3 regions of the Streptomyces sp. NBC_01775 genome follow, and region 2 is predicted to be linked to each of the others. Evidence: riboswitches for the same ligand, from Rfam matches in the RefSeq annotation. Region 2 holds a riboswitch; each other region holds the start of a gene.

Region 1 (6,707 bases), 5.6 Mb from region 2:
AGACGACAAGGAGATGCGGCGCCTGCTCAAGGACTGCGCCCGCGAAAGCTGGAACATCCACGTAGTCATCCACGAGGCGATGACCCCCGACGAGCAGGGCCGCCGCCCGCTGGCCTCGTTCCTCCCGCCGAGCCTGCGCCACCGCGTGGTGGAGCACCGGGCGGCGCCGGAGCAGGCCCAGATCGTCAACTGGGCGCTGAAGGACCTGCGCGTACACGTGCCGCGCGGCGGGGCCGTCGTGCTGCCCACGCTGCCGCCGGACCCCGCCTACGACGCGGACCGCTTCGTGGTGCGCAACCTGTTCCTCGACAGTTCCGAGCCGACGGAACTGATCTGGAGGATCACGGCGTTCGCGGCGCTGCCACGGGCGCTGACCGCGGAGGCGGAGCAGGTCGTACGCCTCCTGCGGCAACGCTGGCATCTCCTGACCCCGGAGGAGGAACTGGCCCGCGCCCGAGGGATCGTCGACAAGTACGCCGAGGCGCTCGGCGCCATGACCGAGTCCCGCGACCTGTACCGGAAGGAGGCGGAGCGGGTCCGGGGCGAGCTTGCCGCGGCAGGCGGCGCGACGCCGGCACCGCAGCCGCCCGCGGACCCGGCCGCCCGGCCGGACGACTCGCCCCACGGCACCCTCAGCCAGGTGCTGGGACGCTTCAAGGGCGCGACGAGGCGTCCGCCGCGGCAGTGACCAGCTCCTCACGCAGCGGTGACGGTCCCCGAGTGCCCCCTTCGGGAAGGGGCACTGTCAGGCCCGCGTCGGCGTCCCTGTGGCCTGGCGCAGGAAACGGATGACCGGGTGGCCGGGGTGGTGCGTGACCTCGGTGCGGACGCCGTAGACCTCCTCGATGAGGGACGGCGTGAGCACCTCGGCCGGGCTGCCTTCGGCGACGGTGGTGCCGCCGCGCAGGACGAGCAGGCGGTCGCAGTACATCGCGGCGAGATTGAGGTCGTGCAGGGCGATCACGGTGGTCACCGGCAGACTCACGACGAGGTCGAGCAGGTCGAGCTGGTGCTGGATGTCGAGGTGGTTGGTCGGCTCGTCGAGGAGGAGTTCGCGGGGCTCCTGGGCGAGTGCGCGGGCGATCTGAGCGCGTTGGCGTTCGCCGCCGGAGAGGGTGTGCCAGGACTGCGCGGCCCGGTCGGTCATACCGGTGCGTTCCAATGCGGCCGTGACGGCTCGTGCGTCGGAGTCCGAGGCCGGCGACCAGGTGCGGCGGTGCGGGATGCGGCCGAGGGCCACCACGTCGTGAACGGTCAGTTCTGTCTGGGTGTGCGTGTGCTGTTCCACGGTGGCGACGCGGCGCGCGGTGGCGCGACGGCCGACCGCGGGCAGGGGGCGGCCGTCCAGGGTGACGACACCGGTGGAGGCGGTGAGAACACCGGAGAGCAGGCGCAGCAGTGTCGACTTGCCCGAGCCGTTGGGACCGAGCAGGCCGACAGTCTCGCCGGGGCACAAGGACAGGGTGACACCGTCGACGATGAGACGGCCGTCGGTGTGACGGCCCACTCGCTCGGCGTGCAGCCCGGGTGCCGTCTCCGGCCGTTCGGGCGGCCGGTTCCGGCTCATGCCTTCCTCCGGTCGCGGTAGAGGACGGCCACGAAGGCCGGTACGCCGATGAGGGACGTGACCACGCCCACCGGAACCTCCTGGGGGTCGACCACGATGCGGGCGAGCGTATCGACCCACACCAGGAACACGGCCCCTGCCAGCGCCGCGACCGGCAGCAGGCGCGCGTGGCCGGAGCCGGTGAGCGCCCGGGTGGCGTGCGGCAGGACGAGGCCGACGAAACCGATCGCACCGGCACAGCTGACCAGGACCGCGGTCAGCAGCGCCGTCGCGCACAACAGCACCAGGCGGGCCCGGGCGACCCGTACGCCCAGACCGGCGGCGGCCTCCTCACCGAAGGCGAAGGCGTCCAGGGTGGTGGCGTGGCCGAGGCAGACCACGAGGGCGACGGCGAGTACGGCCGCGCACAGCAGCACCTGGTCCCAGTCGGCGCCCGAGAGCGAGCCGAGCAGCCAGAACAGCACGCCCTTGGTGGTCTCCGCGTCCGCGGACGTGAGGACGATGAACGAGGTCAGTGCGGAGAAGAGCTGCATGGCGGCCACACCGGAGAGCACGACGCGGTCGGGGCTCGCGCCGAGGGTATGGCTGAGCAGCAGGACCATGGCGAAGGACAGCAGCGCCCCGATGAAGGCGCCCGCCGACAGCGACAGGGCTCCCGCTCCGGTCCCGAGCACGGCCACAGCCACAGCGCCCGTGGAGGCCCCGGAGGACACACCGAGGACGAAGGGATCGGCGAGCGAGTTGCGCAGCAGCGACTGCATGACGGCGCCGCACAGCGCGAGTCCGGCACCACAGATCGCGGCGAGCACGGTGCGGGGCATGCGCAGGTTCCACACGATGCCGTCCCGCAGCGGCGTGAGGCTGCTCTCGTCCCCGCGGAAGTGCGCGGCGACCGACGCCCACACGTCGCCGGTGGAGATGTCGGCTGGGCCGATGGTCACCGCGAGGGCGATGGAGACCGCCAGCGTCGCGAGGCCGCCTCCGGACAGCAGCAGGATACGGGCGCTCACTTGGCGAGCCCGAAGTCGCGCAGGCCCTTTGCGACCTGCTCGATCCCTTCGACAGTGCGGATCGAGGGGTTCATCGCCTGGCCGCTGAGGAGGATGTAGCGCTTCTTCTTGACCGCGGTGAGATTGCGGGTGGAGGGGTTGCTCTCCAGGAACTTGATCTTCGCCTTGGCGCTCTCGGCGGTCTCGGACTTCCGGGTCAGATCGCCGAGGACGATGACATCCGGGTCACGGTCGGCGACGGTCTCCCAGTTGATCTGGGGCCACTCGTCCTTGTCGTCGGAGAAGGCGTTCTTCGCGCCGACGGCCCGGGTGATCGCGCCGGGGGCGCCGCAGCAGCCGGCGAGGTAGGGCGACTGGGCGTTGGCGAACCAGTACATGAGGGAGGTGTCGGAGGCGTCCACTCCTTCGGTGGCCTTGCGCACCCGCTCCTTCAGTCGCGCGACGAGCTCGTCGCCGCGTTCGACGACGCCGAACGCCCGGGACAGATCACGTATTTCGCCGTAAACGGTGTCGAGGGCAAGCGGCTTGCTGCGGGAGCCGTCGCCGCCGCTGTCGTTGTCCTTCCCCGCGGCGCAGTCGGACGGGGAGACATATGTCGGCACGCCGAGCTTCTCGAACTGCTCACGGGTGGCGACGCCGCCCTTGCCGAGCGTGGAGACGAAGGAGGAGGTGACGAAGTCGGGTTCGGCGTCCAGGACCTTCTCGAAGGAGGGGTTGTTGTCGGCGAGGCGCGGTACGGACCTGTTGGCCTTCACCAGCCCCTTCATCACCGGGTCGGTCCAGGTCGCCGTGCCGGCCAGGCGGTCTTCGAGGCCGAGGGAGAGCAGGATCTCCGTGGTGCCCTGGTTGAGGGAGACGGCCCGACGCGGAGCCGACTTCAAGGTGACCTCGTGACCGCAGTTGCCGATGGTGCGCGGGTAGCCGGCGGTTGCCGACTTCTCCCCGCCGGACCCGGCCTCGCCCTTGCCGGTGCCGCCGCACGCGGTGAGCAACAGGGCCGGGCCGAGCAGGAGAGCCGCCCCATGGCGGGCACGGAAGGGGTGGATGCGGAACACGTGCACGACCTTGCGATGTCGGGGCTCGGGACGCGGAGCCTGGCCTACGGGGTCCTCCTCACCGATGGCAAAACCGATGGCAAAGAGGTGCCAGCAGGTCTTCGGACTCGGGTTCGCGCGGACGGAGCGCCTTCCCGGTGTCGTGCGCATCGGTCATCCGACCGCCTCGCACCACCCCAGTGGCGTCGAATGCCCCGCCCGTCCCCCTCACCGCTGCGCGTCAGTTCCGGATTTCCACCGGATTCCCTGGCCTCGGATACGGCACGACTGGCTTCTGCACCTTATCAAGATTGAATTCTCTACAGACCGGCACACCGGCCGGCCGCCACGGGGCAGGGCTGATGCGCCGCCCGGACATGGAATCCGCCGCGCTGGCCGGCCCGGAACAGCTCGGGGCTCCTTTGGCCGCATGCCGCGCCTGCGCGGTTCCGGCATCGACAGCGGCGCGGACATGAGCTCTGCGCGGCAGGGAGACAATCGAGGTGCTCACCGCACTGGAGCGGCGCGGCCCGCTGCGAGAGCTAGGATCAAGGCCATGTCGCTGACTGCGGACGACGTGAGCCGGTTCGAGGTGTCCCGGCCCCGCCTCGAGGCCATCGCCTACCGCCTCCTCGGCTCCGCGAGCGAGGCCGAGGACGCCGTGCAGGAGACGTTCCTGCGCTGGCAGGCCGCCGACGTCGACCGCATCGAGACCCCCGAGGCGTGGCTGACGAAGGTCCTCACCAACTTGTGCCGCAACCAGCTCACCTCTGCCCGTGCGCGGCGCGAGACCTATGTGGGCCAATGGCTTCCCGAGCCGCTGCTCCCCGGGGACCCGATGCTCGGCCCGGCCGACACCGTCGAGCAGCGCGAATCGGTCTCGTACGCGGTCCTCACCCTCATGGAGCGTCTCTCCCCCAACGAGCGGGCCGTGTACGTGCTGCGGGAGGCCTTCGACTACCCGCACCGGGACATCGCCGAGACGCTCGACATCACCGAGGCCGCCAGCCAGCAGATCTTCCACCGCGCCAAGAAGCACGTCGCGGACGGCAAGGCCCGCACCGAGGTCGACGAGGCCGCCGCCCGGCGGATCGTCGAGGAGTTCTTCACGGCAGCGGCGAGCGGCCGGACCGAGCCTCTCGTACAGCTGCTCACCAAAGACGCCATCTCGATCGGGGACGGCGGCGGGAAGGTCCCGGCCCGCACCAAGGCCATCGAGGGCGCCCTCGCGGTCGCGAAGTTCCTGCGGGGCCTGTTCAAACCCGGCGAGGCCAAGCGCGCCATGGCCGGCGGCTCACCCGAGCTCCACGTCACCACCGCCAACGGCGCCCCCGCCGTCGTGGCAGTCGTCGACGGCCGGGTCATCGGTGTCGTGTGCGTGGAGGTCACCGCCGAGGGCATCGCCGCGTTCCGCAACCAGGTCAACCCCGACAAGCTCGAACGCGCAACGGAGCGGTGGGCGGCAACCGACCACGGCGAACCCCTGTGCAACATCTTCTGACACTGGTGTGAGGTGCTTCACATCGCGTTCCTGTCAGGAAACGGCGGGCCGCCCGGTTCAAGTGGCGAAGCCGTCCATGACAGGAGCACGAAAATGCAGCACCGCATCATCGTCCTCGGAGCCGGATACACGGGAGCCGTCGCAGCCGGACGCCTCGCCAGGCGACTGCGCCGCGAGGACGTCGCCCTCACCCTCGTCAACGCCGAGCCCGACTTCGTCGAGCGCGTCCGGATGCACCAACTGGCGGTCGGCCAGGACCTCAAGCCCCGGCCCTTCAGCGAGATGTTCGCGGGCACCGGCGTCGAGCTGAAGCTCGCGAAGGCCACCGGCGTCGACGTCGACCGCAAGACCGTCAGCGTCACGGGCGCGAACGGCGCCGAGGAGCTGGAGTACGACACCCTCGTGTACGCCCTCGGCAGCGGCTGGAGCACCCAGGGCGTCCCCGGCACCGCCGAGCACGCCCACGAGATCGCCAGCCGGCCCGGAGCGCTCCGGCTGCGCGCGCGGCTGGCCCGCCTGGACGCCGGAGAGCCCGTGGTCGTCGTCGGCGGCGGCCTCACAGGAGTGGAGGCCGCGACCGAGATCGCCGAGGCCCGCCCCGACCTCGATGTCGCCCTCGCCGCCCGCGGCGGTCTCGGCGACTGGCTCTCGCCCAAGGGCCGTCAGCACCTGCGGAGGGTCTTCGACAAGCTCAGCATCACCGTGCACGAGCACGTCGCCGTCACCGGCGTCGGGGCCGACCGCGTCACCACCGGTGACAGCAAGGATCTCCCAGCCGCCGTCACCGTGTGGACCACCGGCTTCGCGGTCCACCCGATAGCGAAGGCCACCACCCTGGAGGTCACCGGCACAGGCCAGATCGTGGTCGACAGGACCATGCGCTCGATCTCGCACCCGGACGTGTACGCCATCGGCGACGCGGCCATGGCGATGGGCCCGGGCGACAAGCCGCTACGGATGTCGTGCGCCTCGGGCATCCCCACCGCGTGGCAGGCCGCTGACACCATCGCCGCGCGCCTGACCAGCGGGAAGCTCCCGAACACACCACTGCGCTACTTCAACCAGTGCATCTCGCTGGGCCGCAAGGAAGGCGTGATCCAGTACGTCACCGCCGACGACCGAGCCGTCCGGGCAGCCCTGACCGGACGGCTCGCCGGCATCTACAAGGAACTGGTCTGCAAGGGCGCGGCCTGGGGCGTCGCCAACCCGATGCTCGGGATGCCGACCCGGCGTCGCCACGTCGTGCGGGAACAGGCCCGGACGGGCTCGACGGTCAAGGCGCTGCCCTGAGAGGTTGTCACCTCCCGACAGCCCGCGCCCAAGCCCGGACAGAGCGCCAACCGAATCAGCGGAGACAACGGCGGCGTGGTGCTGCTGGATCGCACGTCGGTCCGCACCCGCCGCCGCACCGGCGCCGGGCGGCGCCACTGCTGATCCGGCAGGCACAAGTCCCGTGCGAGCGGGGCGGGAACGAAGACGTGCCGTACGGTCGCGTCCGCCGCCGCTTCCGGCGGAGTTCGATGAGGGCCGAACTATCCAGCTCCTAGCATGCGCGGAACCCTGCGGGAGACGCCCGTGCGGGCGAACGCGAAGGG
Region 2 (6,707 bases):
TCTTCGGCGTGTGGAAGGGGCAGGGAAGGGCGTAAAGGGCGTGGTGGTGGCCGTCGGTCCGGGTCCTGGTCCGGTGTGTGAACACGGTCTTGTGGTTCTGAACACCCTCTTGGAGGATCGGCTGATTCGCCTGGAGGGAGAGCGACGTGAAACTGCTGCGCGTCGGATCGGTGGGAGCTGAGCGTCCCGCGCTGCTGGACGAGACCGGAACCCTGCGCGACCTGTCGGGGCTGGTCGGCGACATCGACGGAGCCCTGCTCGCGGACGGTGCCGCGCTCGGGAGGGTGCGGGAGGCCGCCGCCGCGGGGACGCTGCCGGAGCTGGCGTCGTCCCGCGCCGGGGCGGAGGACACGGGCGCGGAGAGCCTGCGGATCGGGCCGCCGCTGGCCAACATCGGCAAGATCGTGTGCATCGGGCTGAACTACCACGATCACGCCCGGGAGACCGGAGCGCCCGTTCCCGAGGAGCCGATCCTCTTCATGAAGGCCCCGGACACGGTCGTCGGCCCGCACGACACCGTGCTGATCCCGCGCGGCAGTGTGAAGACCGACTGGGAGGTGGAGCTGGCCGTCGTCATCGGCCGCACCGCGCGCTACCTGGACTCGCACGAGGAGGCGCTGGCGGCCGTGGCGGGCTACGCCGTCGCCAACGACGTGTCCGAGCGCGCCTTCCAGATCGAGCGCGGCGGCCAGTGGGACAAGGGGAAGAACTGCGAGACGTTCAACCCCCTGGGCCCCTGGCTGGTGACCGCCGACGAGGTGCCGGACCCACAGGCGCTGACGATGCGCCTGTGGGTGAACGGCGAGCTGCGGCAGGACGGTTCGTCCGGCGACCAGATCTTCCCCGTGGCCGAGGTCGTGCGCTACCTCAGCCAGTTCATGACGCTGTACCCGGGCGACGTGATCAGCACCGGCACCCCCGCCGGCGTGGCCATGGGCATGGCCGAGCCCAAGCCGTATCTGCGCGAGGGAGACATGGTCGAGCTGGAGATCGCGGGCCTGGGCAGACAGCGGCAGGTCATGAAGTCCGCGTGAACGAGCGCGCCGTCTCCAGCACCTGAAGGGCCGCCGCCGCCTCGTGCGCCGTCACCGGCGGCGGCGTGCCCTCGCGCAGGGCCACGGACACCGCGTCGTAGAAGGCCGGGTAGTCGCCGTCCAGCGTCGGCACCGTACGCACCTCGTCCAGCGCGCCGAGCGTGCCCCACTCGAACTCGGGCTCCACGCCCCACGGCATGCCCTGCGCGGGCCGTGCGCCCTCGCGCAGGGCGGCCTCCTGCGGGTCGAGCCCGTACTTCACATACGCCGAGCGGCTGCCCAGCACCCGGAAGCGCGGCCCGAGCTGTGCCGCCGTCGCGCTCATCCACAGGTGGGAGCGGACGCCGTTGTCGTGGGTGATGGCGATGAAGGTGTCGTCGTCGGCCGCCGCGCCAGCCCGGCGCACATCGGACTCGGCGTAGACCGAGGCGGCCGGGCCGAACAGGGTCAGCGCCTGGTCGACCAGATGGCTGCCCAGGTCGTAGAGCAGCCCGCCCACCTCCTCCGGATCGCCCGACTCGCGCCAGCCGCCCTTGGGCCGGGGCCGCCAGCGCTCGAAGCGGGACTCGAAGCGGTGCACCTCGCCCAGCGCGTCCTCGGCCAGGAGGGCGCGCAGGGTGAGGAAGTCGTTGTCCCAGCGCCGGTTCTGGAACGGCGCCAGCAGCAGCCCGCCGGCCTCGGCGAGCGCCGCCAGCTCGCGGGCCTCGGCAGCCGTGGGCGCCAGCGGCTTGTCCACGACCACCGGCAGGCCCGCTTCCAGCGCGCGCCGGGCGAGGTCGACATGGGTGCGGTTGGGGGTGGCGACCACCACCAGGTCGAGCCTGTCCGCCTCGGCGAACAGCTCGTCGGCGGTGGCGACGGTGCGCACCTCCTCGGTGCCGCGCCCGCCCGCCGCGCGCGCCTGCTTCTGGCGTCCGGGGTCGGAGGTGACGACCGTATCCAGCGCCAGCCCCGGAGTGGTCGCGATCAGCGGGGCGTGGAAGACCGATCCGGCGAGGCCGTAGCCGAGGAGGCCGACGCGGAGCGGGGTGACGGAGGTGTCCATGCGGTTCATGGCCCCCACCCTTGCAGCAGCCGGAGCCCGGGGGCACACCAACGGTCCGGACGAGGGAACCCACCCGGGGGCCGGAGGCCGTGGATCTGGGCGCCTTACGGCGTACGTCCCGGCTGACCGGGCACCGCCCCTGCGGTTACGCTGAACGCGGCGGCCGGTCGTACACCGAGGTACTCCCCGCCGGCCGGACCACCACGAACCTGGCAGGAGCCCGCCCGTGGCAGAGCGCAAGCCCATCGAGTCCTGGCTCACCGACATGGACGGTGTGCTGATGCACGAGGGGATTCCCGTCCCCGGAGCCGACTCCTTCATCAAGCGCCTCAAGGAGTCCGGACGCCCCTTCCTGGTGCTCACGAACAACTCGATGTACACCCCCAGGGACCTGCACGCCCGCCTGGCGCGCATCGGGCTGGACGTACCCACCGAGAACATCTGGACCTCGGCGCTGGCCACGGCGCAGTTCCTGGACGACCAGCGCCCCGGCGGCACCGCCTACGTCATAGGAGAGGCCGGGCTGACGACCGCGCTGCACGACATCGGCTACGTCCTCTCGGACGCCGACCCCGACTACGTCGTCCTCGGTGAGACCCGCACCTACAGCTTCGAGGCGCTGACCAGGGCCATCCGCCTCATCAACGACGGCGCCCGGTTCATCGCCACCAACCCCGACGAGACCGGCCCCTCCGCCGAGGGCGCCCTGCCCGCCACGGGCTCCGTCGCGGCCCTCATCACCAAGGCCACCGGGCAGCACCCCTACTTCGTGGGCAAGCCCAACCCGCTGATGATGCGCGCGGGCCTCAACGCGATCGGCGCGCACTCGGAGACCAGCGCCATGATCGGCGACCGGATGGACACGGACGTCCGCGCCGGCATGGAGGCGGGCCTGGAGACCTTCCTCGTCCTCACGGGCCTGACCAGGCCCGACGAGATCGAGCGCTACCCCTACCGCGCCTCCAGCGTCGTCGACTCCATCGCCGACCTGGTCGACAAGATCTGACGCCGCCCGGCTCCGCACGGAGCCGCGCCGCCGCCGTACGGAGTAAGAGGCCCGCCCCGGGGATGCGGAGCGGGCCTTCTGGCCGGACCGCCGGACTGACCGACGGAGGTTCGCCATGGCCCGGCCCCGCGGTGCGGGCCCTACGCCGAGGGCCCGCCGTCCGTGCGCTCGCCGGCGCCCGCGCCCCTGGCCAGGCGACCGCAGAGCAGGGCGAAGAGCGTGCCCAGCGCGGTCCACAGCACCGCGTGGGCGGCGAAGGAGAGCACGCGGAAGTCCCACAGCAAGGTGGCGGACACCGGGACGGCGTCGGGGTTGTCCGGGAGCAGGAAGAGCGCGGCGAGCGTGGCGACCACGGTGGCCGCCGCCGCGGACTGCCGGGCCGGCAGCCCGTGCCCGGCGCGGCCGAGCCGTACGTGGAACTGGCGCGCGAGCACCAGCCCCAGCACGCTGATCACCAGCGCGGCCACCCACAGCCCCTGCCGTTCGGTGACGGTGCCGCTGTCGCCCACGCCCGGCGGGTTGGCCGGATAGCGCAGGCCGGGCAGCAGCGAGAGGGCGAGGAAGCCCGCACCGGCCAGCCCGAGGCCACGCTGCCAGGCGCGGCCGTCGGCCATGGGGGCCGAGCGGTAGACCAGCACGTAGGCGAGCGTGAAGAAGACCCCGACGGCGAGGCCCACCACCGCGGCCGTCACCACCAGCCCGAAGTGCTGGGTGCCCCGGGTGAAGACCTCCTCGGCCTCGGCGGCGTGGTGATGGCCCGACTGGGCGGCGGCCGAGCGCTTCTCCTCCAGCCGGATCGCCCTGTCCATCAGGGGTTCGGCCAGCAGCAGCGAGAAGAGCCCGGAAGCCAGCCCGGCGAGCGCGCCGGCGCCCAGGCCCCGGCCGAGAAGGGGCAGCAGCGGGTAGGGAGTTGTCTCAGCGGAGACGGACATGTGTGCGTGCCCCGATCAGTGGCAGGGGGCGCCGAAGAGGTGGCGTCCGTCGTGCGAGAACTCGTGCAGGTAGTTGCCGGTGGCCGAGACGAGGTTGCCGTTGTCGACGAAGACGGCGTAGAGCGCGATCAGCGCCACGATCGCGGCGGCGGCGACGATCAGCCAGTCGCGCGTCCTGACCGTCGCGGAATGGATGGCTGACGGGTCGGCGGTGCCGGCTCCCGAGGCCGCCGCCGGTGTGCTGTGTGCGATGTGCGGAGACATACGCCTTCCTCCTCCTGGGGTTTCCACGCCCCGTCAGGTGGAGAAGCGACGGGTCAGTTCCTGACTCCCGTACGCGTCGCACGCGTACGGACACAGTGGCGGGACCGTCCCGGATTCGCACCGGCTTCCTGCGCACCGTCGCCTCAGTATGGAAATGTGCTGTTCGGAGCGTTGCAGCCTGACATGTGCACTGTCAATAAGGACTCCGTCACGTGGCGTTCGCCGGCCACGCGGAACCGGAGCGTCCGCAGGCCCCTGGAGAGGGCCCGTAACAGCTCTTCGACAGCATCGGTGCCGGGAAAATCCGTGTGACACGATGGAGCGACGATTTGTCCATGGGGGCCGGGGCGTCCCCAGGAATACGGCCAAAGGGGAGTGGATGTACGGCAGTTACGACAGCAGGCCGCCGCGCGCGGCCCGCGTCCGGCTCGCCGCGTCAGGTGCGACAGTGGGGGCGATGCTGCTGCTTGCCGGATGCTTCTCGTCCTCGGACGACAGCTCCGACGACGGCGCCAAGGGCGGCTCCGCTGTCGACCAGCGCCCCAAGTCCGAGTCCCCGTACTGGGTCAACCCCTCGGGAAACGCCGCCAAGCAGGTCAGCACGTACGAGCAGGACGACAAGGCCGACGACGCCAAGCTGATCAAGAAGATCGCGAGTCAGCCGGTTGCCGACTGGATCACCCGCCCCGAGCCGCGCTCCGAGGTCGAACGGCTGACGAAGGACGCGGACAAGGCCGACCGCAGCGCGCTGCTCGTCCTCTACAACCTCCCGCACCGCGACTGCGGGCAGTACAGCCAGGGCGGCGCCAAGGGCGCCGAGGAGTACCGCGCGTGGCTCGACAACGTCGTCAAGGGAATCGGCGACCGCTCCACCACGGTGGTGGTCGAACCGGACGCCATCCCGCACCTGCTGGCCGAGGGCTGCACCCCGAAGCAGTTCCACGAGGAGCGCTACCAGCTGCTGAACGAGGCCGTCAGCAAGCTCAAGCAGCTCCCGAAGACCAAGGTCTACCTCGACGCGGGCAACCCCGACTGGGTGCGCGACCCCGGCGGCCTGGTCGAGCCCCTGAACCGCGCGGGCATCGCCAAGGCGGACGGCTTCGCGCTGAACGTCTCCAACTACCAGACGACGAAGTCCAACCGGGCCTACGGCAACAAGGTCTCGCCGATGGTCGGCAACAAGCCGTTCGTCATCGACACCAGCCGCAACGGCAACGGCCCCGTCAAGGGCGCCGGCGGCGAGGAGTCCTGGTGCAACCCGCGGGGCCGCGCCCTGGGGGAGCCGCCCACCACGAAGACCGGTGACAAGCGGGTGGACGCCTACCTGTGGATCAAGCGGCCAGGCGAGTCGGACGGCGAGTGCAAGGGGGGCCCGAAGGCGGGCCAGTGGTGGCCCAAGTACGCGTTGGAGCTGGCACGTAACGCCAAGCGTTAGAGCGTGCCCCGAAGGGGCGCGGGGAACTGCGCGCCCAGCCCCGACGCACCCGCATTCTGCCAAGTACAGGCAGGGGCACCCCATGCTCAGCACCAGGAAAGAGGGCAACAGAAAGATCCGCCGGACGGGCTGAAGTCAGCCCGCCCGGCTTCGCTCAGTTCGGGTTCACCTTCGGGTCGCCCGTCGTCGCCGTCGTGTGCTGGGCCGTCGGGTCGACGTTGACCTTGAGCCACTTCGCCTTGGACGGGATGCCGTCCTTGTCGATGCCGTAGACCATCCACCAGCCCGGGGTCACGAGCGAGGGATCGTCGGGGAGCGTCGTGCGCAGCGTGCCGTCCTCGGACTTCCGCATCTTCAGGGCGACCGACGACTGCTCGACGTTGGTCACATGCGTGAAGGACCCGGGCCGCACGAGCCGCAGCTTCTTCAGCTTCGCGGCGTCCTCGCTCTTGAAGGACACGCTGTCGCCCAGTGACAGCGTCTTGCGGCTCTTGCCGACGTCCTGGAGATCGGGCTGCTTCTTGCCCTTGTTGAGGTAGGGCGGGGTGTAGATCTCGATCCGCTGGTCGAACTGGCCGGGCTTGGTGTTGGCCTTGTCGGAGTAGAGCGAGTCCGAGCCGAAGGTCATCACGCGGCCGTCGGGCAGCAGCAGGCCGCCGGAGTGGTAGTTGCGGCCGACCAGGGGTGCGGCGGCCTCGTCGAAGGCGTTCTTCTTCGGGTCGTAGATGCCCGCCTTGAGCACGTTGCTGTCGCCCTTGCCCCGGTACTGCCCCGAGCCGTTGGTCGTCAGCACGGTGTCGTTCGGCAGGATGACGCTGCTGGGGTAGCGGACCTTGTCGTAGAGCTTGGGGCCGTCCTGGAAGCGGGGGCTGTCGGTGCTCAGATCCACGATGCGGGTCTTGTCGGTGGTCTTGGGGGACTCACCGACCCCGCCGCCGCCCTCGACCATGTACTTGCGCGACTGCGTCGGCGGCAGCGGCACGGACATGGA
Region 3 (6,707 bases), 2.7 Mb from region 2:
CCCTCAAGATGGAGGGCATCACCGACTTCGCCGGCGTCGGGAACGGGCCCGTGTTCGCCGGCTCGCTCTTCCCGTTCGTCTTCATCACCATCGCCTGCGGCGCCCTGTCCGGCTTCCACGCGCTGATCTCCTCGGGCACCACCCCGAAGATGATCCAGAAGGAGACGCAGGTCCGGATGATCGGCTACGGCTCCATGCTGATGGAGTCGTTCGTCGCGATCATGGCGATGGTCGCCGCCTGCATCATCGACCCCGGGCTCTACTTCGCGATGAACGCCCCGGCCGGTGTCATCGGCGACAACGTGCAGGCCGCCTCCGAGGCCGTGAAGGGCTTCGGTTACACCATTTCCCCGGACCAGTTGGCGGCGGCGGCCAAGGCCGTGGAGGAGCAGTCCCTGCTCTCGCGTACGGGCGGTGCCCCGACCCTGGCCATCGGCGTCTCGGAGATCTTCTCCAAGGTCGTGGGCGGCGGCGGCATGAAGGCGTTCTGGTATCACTTCGCCATCATGTTCGAGGCGCTGTTCATCCTGACGGCGCTCGACGCCGGTACCCGCGTGGGCCGCTTCATGCTCCAGGACATGCTGGGCAACGTCTACAAGCCGTTCCGGCGGGTCAGCTGGTGGCCGGGGCTGCTGGTCTCCAGTGCGGTGGTCGTGGCGCTGTGGGGCTACTTCCTGTGGGTCGGCGTGCACGAGCCCCTCGGCGGGATCAACCAGCTCTTCCCGCTCTTCGGCATCGCCAACCAGCTCCTGGCGGCCGTCGCGCTGGCGGTCTGTACGACGCTGCTGGTCAAGTCCGGGCGGCTCAAGTGGGCCTGGGTGACGGCCGTTCCGCTGGTGTGGGACGCGGTGGTCACGCTGACGGCGAGCTGGCAGAAGGTCTTCTCCAGCGACCCGAAGGTGGGCTTCTTCCAGCAGCGCTCCAATTACCAGGACGCCATCGACCAGGGCAAGATCCTCCCGCCCGCCAAGACGATGGACGACATGCACACCGTCGTCACCAACTCCACGGTGGACGGCGTGCTCTCCGCGCTCTTCGCCGTGCTGGTGATCGTCGTCCTGGCGGACTCCGCCCGCACCTGCCTGCGCGCGATCCGCGACCCGGAGAGCGCGAAGCTGACGGAGGCGCCGTACGTGGAGTCGAAGCTGATCGCTCCGGCGGGGCTGGTGGCCACGAAGGAGGAGAAGGCCGAGCAGGCCGCCGGCGCCGGGAGCGCCGGGGAGGGGGCCGCGCGGTGAACGGGGTGCTGCGGGCCGGGCGCTGGGTGCGCTGGTACGTGCGCGAGCTGACGGACGAGAGCGCCTACGACCGCTACGTCGCCCATGTCCGGCAGCACCAGGGGCCGGACGCCGCCGTGCCCAGCAGGAGAGAGTTCGAGCGGCGCCGCACGGACGCACGGGAGGCCGATCCGCGCGAGGGCTTCCGCTGCTGCTGAGGCGTGGGGTCTACCGCTGCCGCTGAGGGACGCCGTCTGGGTGCTGAGCAACGCCCCCGAAAACTGTCCGCTATACGGACAACCGGTGACGGAGAGCGAATCCCTCACCTAGGTTTCATGCGCATTACATGAAGCCTGAGCGAGGGACGGAGCCCAGCATGTCCGCACCACCCCCAACAGCCGGGAGAAAACACCCGGTTGTGACCCCCGCGCGCACAGTGGCGGGACTCTGCCTCCTCGCGCCTTTCGCCGGAATTCTGTGGGTGGATTCCTATGCCCGCGTCGAGCCGACCCTGATAGGAATCCCGTTCTTCTACTGGTACCAGATGCTCTGGGTGCTGATCTCGGCCCTGCTCACCGTCGTCGCGTACCGGATCGTGCGCCGCGAGCAGGCCGCAGCGCCGGTTCAGGCGGAATCGCCGCGTACCCCCGAAAGCGGTGAGGAGCGGTGAACGGCGGCGTGAACGGCGTCGCACTCGCCGTCTTCATCTTCTTCTTCGTGGCCGTCACGGTCATGGGATTCCTCGCCGCGCGCTGGCGCAAGGCCGAGAACGAGCACAGCCTGGACGAATGGGGCCTCGGCGGCAGGAGTTTCGGCACCTGGATCACCTGGTTCCTGCTGGGCGGCGACCTGTATACGGCCTACACCTTCGTCGCCGTACCCGCCGCCATCTACGCGGCGGGCGCCTCGGGATTCTTCGCCGTCCCGTACACGATTCTCGTCTATCCCCTCATCTTCACCTTCCTGCCGCGCCTGTGGTCCGTCTCGCACCGCCACGGATACGTCACGACCTCGGACTTCGTCCGCGGCAGGTTCGGCTCCAAGGGCCTCTCACTGGCCGTGGCGCTCACCGGAATCCTGGCGACGATGCCGTACATCGCCCTCCAACTGGTGGGAATCCAGGCGGTACTGGACGTCATGGGCGTGGGCGGCTCCGAGTCCACCCACTGGTTCATCAAGGACCTGCCGCTGCTCATCGCCTTCGGCGTGCTTGCCGCCTACACCTACTCCTCCGGGCTGCGCGCTCCCGCGCTGATCGCGTTCGTCAAGGACGGGCTGATCTACCTCGTCATCGCGGTCGCCATCATCTACATCCCCATCAAGCTCGGCGGATTCCACGAGATCTTCGAGCGGGCGGGGCACGCCTTCGCCGAGAAGAACCCCGCGACCGGAAAACCACGCGGTGAACTCGCCAGCGGCGAGAACGCCCAGTGGGCCTACGCCACCCTCGCCTTCGGCTCCGCGCTCGCGCTCTTCATGTATCCGCACTCGATCACGGCCACGCTCTCCAGCAAGAACCGCAACGTGATCCGCAGGAACACCACGATCCTGCCGCTGTACTCGCTGATGCTGGGATTCCTCGCACTGCTCGGCTTCATGGCGATCGCCGCGGGAATCAAGGTCGAAAACAACCAGCTCGCCATTCCGCAGCTCTTCGAGACGATGTTCCCCGACTGGTTCACCGGAGTCGCCTTCGCCGCCATCGGCATCGGCGCCCTGGTGCCCGCCGCGATCATGTCGATCGCGGCGGCGAACCTGTTCACGCGCAACATCTACAAGGACTTCATCCGGCCCGACGCCACCCCCGCGCAGGAGACGAAGGTCTCCAAGCTGGTGTCGCTGCTGGTGAAGGTCGGCGCGCTCGTCTTCGTCCTCGGCATGGACAAGACCGTCGCCATCAACTTCCAGCTCCTGGGCGGCATCTGGATCCTCCAGACCTTCCCCGCGCTGGTGGGCGGCCTGTTCACCCGCTGGTTCCACCGGTGGGCGCTGCTGGCGGGCTGGGCCGTGGGCATGGTCTACGGCACCGTCGCCGCGTACGGCGTCGCCAGCCCGACCCAGAAGCACTTCGGCGGCAGCAACGCGCTGATCCCCGGCATCAAGGAGATCGGCTACATCGGAGTGACCGCGTTCGTGCTGAACGTCCTGGTCACCGTCGTCCTGACGGTGGCGCTCCGCGCCGTGGGGGCGCCGGACGGTGTGGACGAGACCCGGCCCGAGGACTACACGGCGGACGCGCCCGACCAGCGCCCCGCAGGCCCGGTACACGCCGAGGCGCCTTCGGCAGCCGGAGCCGCCCCGTCCGGTCCGGCGTCCTCCACCGCTCCCGCGGCCACCGGGGCCGACTGACCGTCCACCGGGCACGCGATATCCATGGCGGCCATCGTGCGCGGCGGCGCATGATGGCCGCCATGGATATCACGGTCAGAAGGGCACGCGAACAGGAGTACGCCGAAGCCGGGGAGTTGACGGCCGCGGCGTATCTCGACGGAGGACTGCTGGACTTCGGCGCGGAGGACCCTTACCTGGAGCGCCTGCGGGACGCGGCCGGACGCGCGGCGCACGCGGAACTGCTTGTCGCGCAGGACGACACGGGCACGCTGCTGGGCACCGTCACCTTCGTCGGCGGCGGCGGGCCCTTCGCGGAGCGCGCGGGCGCCGGTGAGGGCGAGTTCCGGATGCTCGCCGTACGTGCCGAGGCCCGGGGGCGCGGGGTGGGCGAGGCGCTGGTGACCGCCTGCGTCGAGCGGGCGCGAGCCCGGAAGCTCACCGCGCTCGTACTCTCCACCCAGCACCGGATGCTGCCCGCACACCGGCTGTACGAGCGCCTGGGATTCGCGCGGACTCCCTCCCGCGACTGGTCGCCGGTGCCCGGCCTCCCGGCACTGTGGGCATACGTGCTGGCGCTGTGACCGTCCCTCGGAGGTCTCCGCCTTCGACAGGCCGACACACAATATGTGGGGGCACTGGCACATCCGGGCACTAGATGTATGCTCTTCCCGACCGCCAGCGATGCAGGGGAACCCGGTGCGATTCCGGGACTGTCCCGCAACGGTGTGCGGGCGCCCATGCCGTGTGCGCCCGCGAGTCCGAGCACCTGCGGCGGCTTCGAGGAACGCCCGGGTCTCGTGGGTTGGACCGGCGGTCCGTCGCGTCATGCCCTGACGCGACGTGCCCTGCCCTCCCCTGCGATCGCCCGTGCGGCAGCGAGCAGCAGCGAGGGAGAGCACCGAGTGACCATCGCACCGACCGTACCGGCACCCAGTCAGACGGATGCCGTACCGGAGAGCGACCCATCAGGCACAGGCGACCCGTCCGGCACGCCCCGGAGCGGCGGGGACCCGGCCGCCGAGAGCCTGCGCAGCACGCTCGCCGCCCTCACCGCCGACCTCCCCGCCGCCGTCCCCGGCCCCGTCGAGGCCGCCGCGCTGCGCGGCCGGGCACCGCAGGCGTCCGCCGCTGAACTGCGCACCCTGGCCATCGAGTCGGCCGCGGGGCTCATCAGCGAGGAGCCCTCCTACTCCCGCCTGGCCGCCCGGCTGCTGACCCTCGCGATCCGCGACGAGGCGGCCTCCCAGGGCGTCACCTCGTTCTCCGGGTCGGTGGCGCTGGGGCACGCCGAGGGCCTGATCGCGGACGGCACGGCGGAGTTCGTCGCCGCGCACGCCGCCCGGCTGGACGCGCTGGTCGAGACGGCCGTGGAGGACGGCGCCGACGACCGGTTCGGCTACTTCGGACTGCGCACGGTGCACTCGCGCTATCTCCTGCGCCACCCCACCACCCGGGTGCCCGTCGAGACGCCTCAGCACTTTTTGCTGCGGGTGGCGTGCGGGCTCGCCGCCGACGGCTCCGAGCGGGCTCTGGAGGAGGTCGCCGAGCTGTACGCGCTCACCAGTTCGCTGGCGTATCTCCCCTCCTCGCCCACCCTGTTCAACTCCGGCACCCGCCACCCGCAGATGTCCTCCTGCTATCTGCTGGACTCCCCCATGGACGAGCTGGACTCGATCTACGAGCGCTACCACCAGGTCGCACGGCTGTCCAAGCACGCGGGCGGCATCGGGCTCTCGTACTCACGAATCCGCGCGCGGGGCTCGCTCATCCGGGGGACGAACGGGCACTCCAACGGCATCGTCCCGTTCCTGCGCACGCTCGACTCCTCGGTCGCCGCCGTCAACCAGGGCGGCCGGCGCAAGGGCGCGGCCTGCGTCTACCTGGAGACCTGGCACGCCGACATCGAGGAGTTCCTGGAGCTGCGCGACAACACCGGCGAGGAGGCACGCCGGACCCACAATCTCAACCTCGCGCACTGGATCCCGGACGAGTTCATGCGCCGGGTGGCCGCCGACGAGGAGTGGTCGCTGCTCTCCCCCTCGGACGCGCCCGAGCTGGTCGACCTGTGGGGCGAGGAGTTCGACGCCGCCTACCGCAAGGCCGAGGCCGAGGGCCGCTACCTCAAGCGGCTGCCCGCGCGGCAGCTCTACGGCGCGATGATGCGCACCCTGGCGCAGACCGGCAACGGCTGGATGACGTTCAAGGACACCTCCAACCGCACCGCCAACCAGACCGCCGAGCACGGGCACACCGTGCACTCCTCGAACCTGTGCACGGAGATCCTGGAGGTCACCGACGACGGCGAGACCGCCGTGTGCAACCTCGGCTCCGTCAACCTCGCGGCCCACCTGGGCGAGGCCGGCGCGATGGACTGGGAGCGGCTGGACGCCACCGTGCGGACGGCGGTGACCTTCCTGGACCGCGTCGTGGACATCAACTTCTACCCGACGACGCAGGCCGCGAGCTCCAACTCCCGCTGGCGGCCGGTGGGTCTGGGCATGATGGGGCTCCAGGACGTCTTCTTCCGGCTCGGGCTGCCGTTCGACTCGGCCGAGGCCCGCGAGCTGTCCACCCGGATCGCCGAGCGCGTCATGCTCGCCGCCTACGAGACCTCGGCCGACCTCGCCGAGCGGCACGGCCCGCACGCCGCCTGGGAGCACACCCGTACGGCCCGTGGCGTGCTGCACCCGGACCACTACCCGAACGCCGAGCCGCACTGGACGGACCGCTGGGCGGCGCTGCGTGCCCGTATCGCGGCGACCGGCATGCGCAACTCCCTGCTGCTGGCCATCGCCCCGACCGCGACCATCGCGTCCATCGCGGGCGTCTACGAGTGCATCGAGCCGCAGGTCTCCAACCTCTTCAAGCGCGAGACCCTCAGCGGCGAGTTCCTCCAGGTGAACGCCTATCTGGTGGAGGAGCTGAAGCGGCTGGGGCTGTGGGACGGGCGGGCCAGGGAGGCGCTGCGCGAGGCCAACGGCTCGGTGCAGGACCTGGAGTGGGTGCCCGAGCACGTGCGCGCGCTGTACCGCACGGCGTGGGAGCTGCCCCAGCGCGCCCTGATCGACATGGCGGCGGCCCGCACCCCGTACCTGGACCAGAGCCAGTCGCTGAACCTGTTCCTGGCCTCGCCCACCATCGGGAAGCTCTCCTCGATGT

The links. Region 2 has a riboswitch for cobalamin ahead of OHB04_RS26400 (hypothetical protein). Riboswitches for the same ligand answer to the same signal wherever they lie in the genome.
Region 1: it holds a riboswitch for cobalamin, as region 2 does, so the genes downstream of both, OHB04_RS01690 (ABC transporter substrate-binding protein) here and OHB04_RS26400 (hypothetical protein) in region 2, are expected to answer to the same signal.
Region 3: it holds a riboswitch for cobalamin, as region 2 does, so the genes downstream of both, OHB04_RS14285 (ribonucleoside-diphosphate reductase subunit alpha) here and OHB04_RS26400 (hypothetical protein) in region 2, are expected to answer to the same signal.

What each region holds. Positions count from the first base shown of each region.
Region 1 is NZ_CP109104.1:340,915-347,621, forward strand. It holds gene OHB04_RS01675 (hypothetical protein) at 1-688, shown strand, start outside; gene OHB04_RS01680 (ABC transporter ATP-binding protein) at 746-1,567, opposite strand; gene OHB04_RS01685 (FecCD family ABC transporter permease) at 1,564-2,577, opposite strand; gene OHB04_RS01690 (ABC transporter substrate-binding protein) at 2,574-3,632, opposite strand; cobalamin riboswitch at 3,708-3,919, opposite strand; gene OHB04_RS01695 (RNA polymerase sigma-70 factor) at 4,168-5,112, shown strand; gene OHB04_RS01700 (NAD(P)/FAD-dependent oxidoreductase) at 5,206-6,402, shown strand.
Region 2 is NZ_CP109104.1:5,919,654-5,926,360, forward strand. It holds gene OHB04_RS26380 (fumarylacetoacetate hydrolase family protein) at 147-1,034, shown strand; gene OHB04_RS26385 (Gfo/Idh/MocA family protein) at 1,018-2,088, opposite strand; gene OHB04_RS26390 (HAD-IIA family hydrolase) at 2,306-3,085, shown strand; gene OHB04_RS26395 (CbtA family protein) at 3,226-4,017, opposite strand; gene OHB04_RS26400 (hypothetical protein) at 4,033-4,281, opposite strand; cobalamin riboswitch at 4,315-4,436, opposite strand; gene OHB04_RS26405 (glycoside hydrolase family 6 protein) at 4,661-5,716, shown strand; gene OHB04_RS26410 (kelch motif-containing protein) at 5,871-6,707, opposite strand, start outside.
Region 3 is NZ_CP109104.1:3,202,907-3,209,613, forward strand. It holds gene OHB04_RS14260 (carbon starvation CstA family protein) at 1-1,238, shown strand, start outside; gene OHB04_RS14265 (YbdD/YjiX family protein) at 1,235-1,435, shown strand; gene OHB04_RS14270 (DUF3311 domain-containing protein) at 1,594-1,887, shown strand; gene mctP (monocarboxylate uptake permease MctP) at 1,884-3,566, shown strand; gene OHB04_RS14280 (GNAT family N-acetyltransferase) at 3,629-4,129, shown strand; cobalamin riboswitch at 4,204-4,336, shown strand; gene OHB04_RS14285 (ribonucleoside-diphosphate reductase subunit alpha) at 4,451-6,707, shown strand, end outside.